2 regions of the Paenarthrobacter aurescens genome follow, and region 1 is predicted to be linked to the other one. Evidence: riboswitches for the same ligand, from Rfam matches in the RefSeq annotation. Region 1 holds a riboswitch; the other holds the start of a gene.
What was found. Region 1 has a riboswitch for cyclic di-AMP ahead of ABI796_RS18660 (hypothetical protein). Riboswitches for the same ligand answer to the same signal wherever they lie in the genome.
Positions count from the first base shown of each region.

Region 2: linked by a shared signal. The riboswitch ahead of ABI796_RS04905 (C40 family peptidase) and the one ahead of ABI796_RS18660 (hypothetical protein) in region 1 are both predicted to bind cyclic di-AMP.

Region 1 is NZ_CP157456.1:4,022,117-4,025,778, reverse strand. It holds gene ABI796_RS18665 (CdaR family transcriptional regulator) at 1-177, shown strand, start outside; gene ABI796_RS18660 (hypothetical protein) at 413-1,894, opposite strand; cyclic di-AMP (ydaO/yuaA leader) riboswitch at 1,897-2,043, opposite strand; gene ABI796_RS18655 (hypothetical protein) at 2,173-2,406, opposite strand; gene ABI796_RS18650 (ATP-dependent DNA ligase) at 2,452-3,522, shown strand; gene ABI796_RS18645 (DUF6480 family protein) at 3,584-3,662, opposite strand, start outside.
Region 2 is NZ_CP157456.1:1,020,700-1,024,361, reverse strand. It holds gene ABI796_RS04910 (NlpC/P60 family protein) at 90-881, opposite strand; gene ABI796_RS04905 (C40 family peptidase) at 981-1,724, opposite strand; cyclic di-AMP (ydaO/yuaA leader) riboswitch at 1,729-1,898, opposite strand; gene ABI796_RS04900 (M23 family metallopeptidase) at 2,038-2,874, opposite strand; cyclic di-AMP (ydaO/yuaA leader) riboswitch at 2,879-3,120, opposite strand; gene ABI796_RS04895 (metal-dependent transcriptional regulator) at 3,303-3,662, opposite strand, start outside.

The DNA of each region.
Region 1 (3,662 bases):
AATGACGGTTCTGTTCAGGACGTCGCCGCCAAACTTCACCTCCACAGAAGCAGCATCTACAACCGGCTGGGGCGGATACGGCAGCTCATTGGCGCTGATCCATTGAGCGGCGCAATCCGGCTCGAACTTCATGCCGCCCTGAAGGCGAAGCGCTGGGCTGTGCGCCCGCGGATCTAAGGCGACATGGCCGCGGCAAACAACAGGAGGCGGCCATCCGTCCGGGTGCCCGCCTCCTCAGTTGTCGCTGCCCCTGCCTGGGGTGCCCCTGCCTGGGATGCCCTGCCTGCTTAGGAGCGCCGCAAGCGCTGGCAGCTCCAACGTCCTATCCGCCGACGGAACATGGCACTCCGGCTGCTGCTGCAGTAGCGGCTATGCCACCCCGTGTGGGCGGAGGTCCGGGGCAGGCGCGTGCTCAACCGAGGACCTTCTGTGCGGCATCCAGGATGTCCTGAAACGCCGATCCGCTGGGCGCCGGAGCCGAGGCAGCCGTGGGCTTACCTGGCTTCGGCTTGGACGTTGGCGTCGCAGTACCCGTGGGGGTCGGGGTGGGCGACGGTGTTGGTGTGACCGTGGGAGTCGGGGTGGGTGTGACGGTGGGCGTCGGTGCGGGCGGAGTTGTGATGGTGTCCGACGGCACTTCGCTCGGAGCCGGCGCAGGCTGAGTGGGTGCCGGGCTGGTGTTGCCGGGAACTGCCGGGACCGCGGACGGCGCCGCTGATGGAACCCACACCGGGTCCGCGAGCGAAACCTGCGGGGTAGGAGCCGACGACGGCGACACCGCCCCGGGTGCCTCCGCAATGGTTGCGGGTTGGCCGGCTTCCGAGGACGCCGTTGCCCCTGATGTGGCAGAAGGAGTGGAGGCCAGAGGTGAGGAGGTCTTGGTGTAGGAAGCCTTGGGCCCTGGCATGGCCGAGCCCGAGGTTCGGCCGTCGCTTCCACTGGCTTCCTGCGCCGGGGTTTCCTGGCCAAAGAAGGGAAGGCCAAGCGCCGGCCCCAACGCACCCGCCGTCAGCACAAGGCCGAGGGCGCCAGCAACCACTGCCATGCGCTGGCTCATTTGTTTGACCGACGCAGCTTTCCGGAGGGCGGCCTGCGGTTCACGGCTGAACGAGGCCGCGGAGCCGAAGCTGGGCCTGCTGGTTTCGGCAGCCTGCTTCCGCACGTCCTTGCGGCTAGCCAACGACGCCGAGGCTGTGGCCGCCGCGGCAACCTGCGCGGGGGACTTGCCGCGCGGAGATTCAGTGCGGGTGGACTCAGTGTGCGGGGTCAGTTCCTCAGGGCCTGCAACAACGGGAATGGCTGCGGTTGCGGGTTCCGGTGCTGCTGGCTGCACTACGGGAATGGCCGCAGTGGCGGTTTCCTGGGTGCTGAACTCCGGCGAGCCCGGGTTCACCGCTGACGGCACAGTCTCCTCTGACGGCAAAGTCACCGCTGGAGGAACAATTTCCGCTGGAGGAACAATGGGGATGGCAGCGGTTGGCGGGCCCGGGGTAGTGGACGCCCGGGGTGCAGGGGGCGTTTCAACAACGCTGCCCGTGATGGTGGGTAGGGCTGTAGTGGCTGGTTCGTGCCTTTTCTGTGCCGCTTCAGAGGAGGATGCGTCAGGTGCGATCACTGCCTGGGCAGCACGCTCACGCTCGGCCGCGCGAAGTTGCGCCCGAGTAGGGGACGGCGCAGTAGGGGACGCCGCCATAGGGGACATGGCAGCGGTGGCGAGGTCCGGCGTCGTGCTTGTATTTACAGAGCCGGGGCTGTCCGGTGCCCGAAGCGGAGCGGCGGAGTCTGCCGGCGCGCCGGCAAGGGATCCGCTGGGTTGGGCCCGACGGCGTCCGGTTGGCTTGGTGCGCTCGCCTTCAGTGTGGGCGCGGCGCGGCTGATCCATGGTTGGGGACATGGTTGTTGCCTCTCAACGCCTTCGAGGTTAGCTGTCGGGTTCGGACGAGGCCGTCCGGCCGCCGTAGCGGCTTCACCCCGAGGACTTGGAATCCAAGCCCGGGAACTGTGGGTCCCCCGCCTCTGCCGCGGGTCTGGCGGATCCCGGATTGCGGCAGAGCTCGGCGTCAATCCGGAAGCGGCCCAGCGGAGATTCGGGTCGCCCTACGACGGTACATGAGCCGGAAAGTAAAGTCACATTAATGTAACGGGCGGTACGGCGGCCCAAGCGGCAGGGTTCTATGACTTAGGCTTCGGGGCCGGTGCGGGCGCAGGCAACTCCTGCTGAATCTTCTGGATCTGCACTGCCTGATGGGTCTCCGGCCGAAAGATCTCATCCACTACCCCCAGCATGCCCCCGGTAGCTCCCCGCCGAACGTTCCCTCGCTTGTTGTGCCGTGAAGACCAGTACCAGAGCGCCGCCAGCAAGGCCGGAACGCCCAACACTGCGGCCAACACGAGCAAGATATCCATGGCCTAACACTAGCTTCGGCGTGCAGTGGCAGGTAGACATTGTCTATGGACCTGCCCGTGATGCCACCCGTCTCGCCCATGCTCGCCAAATCCGTTCCGGCCATCCCTGATGTTGGGCACTACGAGCCCAAATGGGACGGGTTCCGGACCATCGTCTTCAAGGATGGCGACGAGATCATCCTTGGAAGCCGGAACGAGAAGCCGATGACCCGCTACTTTCCCGAAGTAGTGGCGGCCCTTAGGAAGAACCTGCCGGACAAGTGCGTGATCGACGGCGAGATCATCCTGATCGAGGGAAACCGGCTTGAGTTCGAGGTGCTCCAGCAGCGGATCCACCCCGCCGACAGCCGGGTGCGGATGCTCGCAGAGAAGACCCCTGCATCCATGGTTGCCTTCGACATCCTCGCCCTTGGCGATGAGAACCTCATGGACAAGCCGTTCTCCGAGCGAAGGAACATCCTGGAACGCGCGCTCGCCAAAGCGGAGCCGCCGGTCTACGTAACTCCGGCGGTAACCGACTTGGAGCGGGCGCAGGAGTGGTTTGTGCAGTTGGAGGGTGCCGGCCTGGACGGAGTGCTGTCCAAGCCGCTGGATGGGGCCTATCAGCCCAACAAGCGCGTCATGTTCAAGACCAAACACGAGCGAACGGCAGATTGCGTGGTGGCGGGATTCCGCTGGCACAAGACCGCGAAGGTTGTGGGCTCCATGCTGCTGGGCCTCCATGACGACACTGGCCTGCTGCATCACGTGGGGGTGGTGGCCTCGTTCCCCATGGCCAAGCGCGAGGCCTTGGTGGCGGAACTGGAGCCCTACCGGATTGAACTCAGCGAGCACCCTTGGGGTGAGTGGGCCAAGCAGGACGAAGCCGCGGGAGGTTCACGGATGCCCGGCGCCCAAAGCCGGTGGAGTGCAGGCAAAGACTTCTCGTTTGTGCCGCTGCGCCCCGAACTGGTGATCGAAGTGGCGTACGACTACATGGAGGGCGACAGGTTCCGGCACACCACGCAGTTCCGCAGGTGGCGGCCGGACAGGACCCCTGAGAGCTGCACGTACTCCCAGCTGGAAGAGCCTGTTGCGTACGATCTCGGGGAGATCCTGAAGCTGTCCGCTACCTAGGGCGTTGCCAGACCGCTGTTACGTTGTTGGCCGGCAACGTAACAGCGGGTTGGCAACGTAGTTACTCTTCGTGGCCTTGGTCGCTGCTCATGCTGCCTTCGGCGGGTGGGGTTTCTCCTGGCGGAACTCCGCCGCCGGGC
Region 2 (3,662 bases), 1.4 Mb from region 1:
TTCGCTCACAGTGTCGGCAAGAATTCATGCGCGGTTAAAGCAGAACACCCCGCTGGCCGGAGCCTGCGGGGTGTTCTGAAGAAGATGGATCAGCCGTTGACGCGGATGAAAACCGGGCCGGAGCCTACGTTGACGCTGAACAGTGCCGTGGTGGAACCGTTCCATCCACCGTGGACAGCCTGGCCGTTGCCAACGTAAACAGCGATGTGGGCCTGTCCGGCCAAACCACCGTTTGCGTAGTAGGCGAGGTCACCGGGCTGGGCTTCTGCTGCACTGACGGTGCGGCCCAGGGACAGGTAGCCTGCAGGCCAGTCGTGGAAGTTGATGCCCACTGCTGCCAGGGAGTTGGTAACCAGCATGGTGCAGTCCTGGGTGACGCCAAGCTGGGCGTAGGCAGCTGCAGCGATGGATGCTCCGAGCCCACTGGAAGCTGCAGGAGCTGCTGGAGCCGGAGCGGGAGTTGCGTTGCTGACGGCGACCGTGGCGTTTGCTGCCGGGGCAGCCTTGGCGGCAACCGTGGTTGCTTCCTTGGCTTCAACCTTTGCAGGGGCTTCTTCCACTACAACGGGAGGCGGGGCTTCAACGGTGGTGACCACGGGGCGCTCGTAAGAGATAGCCACAGTGGAGTCTGCGGCAATGGTGGCCTGGGCTACAGACTGAACGTCCAGGGCAGACGTGGACGTCGATTCACGATCAACATTGGTGTCCGCAGCGTTTGCCGCGATGCCGCTGGTCAGGACCAGGCCCGAAGCTGCGGCGATCACTGCTGCCTGGCGGCCAACGCCACCGGCGTTGGAGCTGACAGCCTTGGCAATGACGGCGAGCGAGCTGGTCTTAGGGGCCTCAGCGCGGTGCCGTGCAAGCTTGTTTGCACTGGTCATGATTTTTCTCTTTTCGTATCCGAGTGCAGTTGGGGTGCACGCGGGTAGTGGGTTGGCCGGCATTGTGGGCATGCCGCCCCACCCCGAACCGGGTTATTTCTAGCGGAGGGTGTAGAACGAGGAGGTGCCGGTGGAAGCTACGGAGTGCAGCAGCGTTCCCTGACCGGGGTTCAAAGCGCTGATCATCATGCCGTTGCCGACGTAGATGCCCACGTGGGCTCCGCCGTTCTGCATGACGAGGTCGCCGGGAGAAGGAGTGCTGGTGGGCGTCATGGCCGTCCAGGCGTTCACGCGGGGAATGCTGATGCCTGCCTGTGCGTAAACCCACTGGGTGAAGCCGGAGCAATCCCAACCGTTAGGCGTTGTTCCGCCCCAAACGTAGGGAGAGCCGATTCCGGTGTAGGCAATAGCCGCCAGGCCGGAAGCAGCTGCGCTGGCAGCCGGGTCCTTGGCCTCGGAAGACTTCGCCGTAACGGCTTCAGGAGCTTCCTCAGTGGTGGACGCGGCGCGTTCGGTTACCTGAACTGCGCGCTGTACTACCTTGGGGGCTTCCTGGGTGGCAACAGTGGGGCTCTCGAAAGAGACGGTGGCTGTTGGCTCTGCAGTGACCACTGCAGTAGCTACCAGCTGTTGGGTGCTGGAGGCTTCGGTCTTGGAAAGCTCGGCGTCCACTGCCTGTGCGGGCAATCCGGCGGTGAGGACGAGGCCTGAAGCTGCGGCCAGAACAACGGCCTGACGGCCCATGGTTCCGGCGTTGGAGGAAACAGCTTTTGAAAGCGTGTTCAACGGGTTCGTACGAACCGTTTGGGCGCGATGGCGCGCAGGGGTAGTGCGTGATGACACGTAGGTAGCCTCTCCCAATGCCTGCGAGGTGAGCTGTCGGATTCGGATGGGAGTCATCCGGCCGCGCGGCTTTCAAAGAAAGTTTTGCGACTTAACCCCAAGGCCTTCTTGCGAAGACCGGAAGTGGTTCCCCCGCCCCTGCCAGACGATTTTTGCGAACGGACCTTGAGCGGTGGCAGAGCTAGGCAATCCACTCAAGTGCATCGGCCCCCTAAAAAGCCGATGCGCTCTGTACGTTATAACAGTTCACCGCGAATGTCACATTCAGGTCACGGGGCGTCCTGCACATGCGAGAGACGACCATCAACTTCGTTTAGAGCCAGCCCATGGGGTCTACAACTTCGCCGTTGACCTGAACCTCAAAGTGGAGGTGGCAGCCGGTGGAAGCGCCCGTGGTGCCGCTCAGCGCGACGGTGTCGCCACGGTTAACGGTCTGCCCTACCTGGACAGTGAAGGACGAGAGGTGGTTGTACGTGGTTTCCAGGCCGTTTCCGTGATCGATGACCACGCGGTTGCCTCCGCCGTACTCGTGCCATCCGGCGAAAGTGACCTTGCCGGTGGCTGCTGCGTGAACCGCGGTGCCACACTGGGCTACGAAGTCCTGGCCGCGGTGGAAGTCACCGGCGCCGCCGGTCAAGGGGCTGATGCGGTAGCCGAACGGGGAAGCCGTGGCGAGCGTATCAAGGGGGCTGGCCATGGTGCCTACGGATGACGCGCGCTGGATGCTCTCGGCCGATTGGGCGCTGAGCAGTTGCTTCAGCTTTCCATCGGGGTCAGCGGCAGTGGCGACGGCGGCCCGGCTGAAGTCGATCTTGGCCGACGCTGCAGCGGAGACCTCGGGCTGGCTACCGGCAGGAGCGGCAACAGCAAGGGCGGATTCGGTTTGGCCCGATTCCGAAGTGGCCATGACGGGGCTGGTGGCGGGCAGACCGACAGTGAGGGCAAGTCCGGTGGCGGCAAGCGCAACACCGGCCTTCTGCCCTACGCCGCTGGCAGCGGCGAAGTCGGCAACCTGGCGCAACGGGCTCTTACGGCGGCGCACCTGACGCTCGGTGTCGCGTGGCCGGATCTCCGTTACGACGGTGGCTGGCCGCAGCTCAGCAGCGGGGCCCGACGCGCGGCGACGGCCCCTGACGTTCTGCGATGTCAAACTCTGTTCCTCTCTCAAAAGCCTGCGAAGTTAGCTGTCGGATTCGGGTCAGAGAGTACAAAGACCCGGTCCGCACGAAGCGCTCACGGCACACAGGTATCCCAAGAGGGACTTGAATACGTGGGCACTTCTGCTGCGGACTTCACCCCAAGGCTGCTTCTTTAGACAGCCGCTTGTGGTTCCCCCGCCTCTGCCAGTGGTGGATGACACACCTGATCCGCTGGCAGAGCTCGGCTCCGGATCAGGTAACGCTTTGGTATCAGCGCTAGTAGATAACTATAGGGGATTAAGGCCTTCGGTAATAAATTCGTTATCAACAGGAACGCGCTCAGCGCAGAAGGCCCTTATCATCATTTGCAGAAAACCGCAGGTCACACGCGCTGGAAACAGCCAAAAGTGAGGTTTGACACGGCAGCGTACAGCTCTGGTCAGTTGAGAGAGACAAACACGTGCGCGGCAACTTCCGGAGGAAGCTCCAAAGCGCCTTCAATGCCGGGAACCCGGACGGAGATGTACTCGCCAACGCGTTCCAGGGAAACACTGGCTCCAGGGCGGATCCCGCCTTCGTCCAGCTGGGTGAGGAGCTCCGGCTCCACCTGGATGGGTTCGGCGAGTCGGCTGACCACCACGCGGGAATCAGTGGCATATCCGTCCATGGCCTGCAGCAGGTTCACATCCAGCCGCGGGAAAGGCTGGCTGGCAAGGCCACCCAGCGCCTCAAGCCCGGGGATGGGGTTGCCGTACGGAGACTCCGTGGGATGTTCCAAAAGTTCATAGAGGCGGCGCTC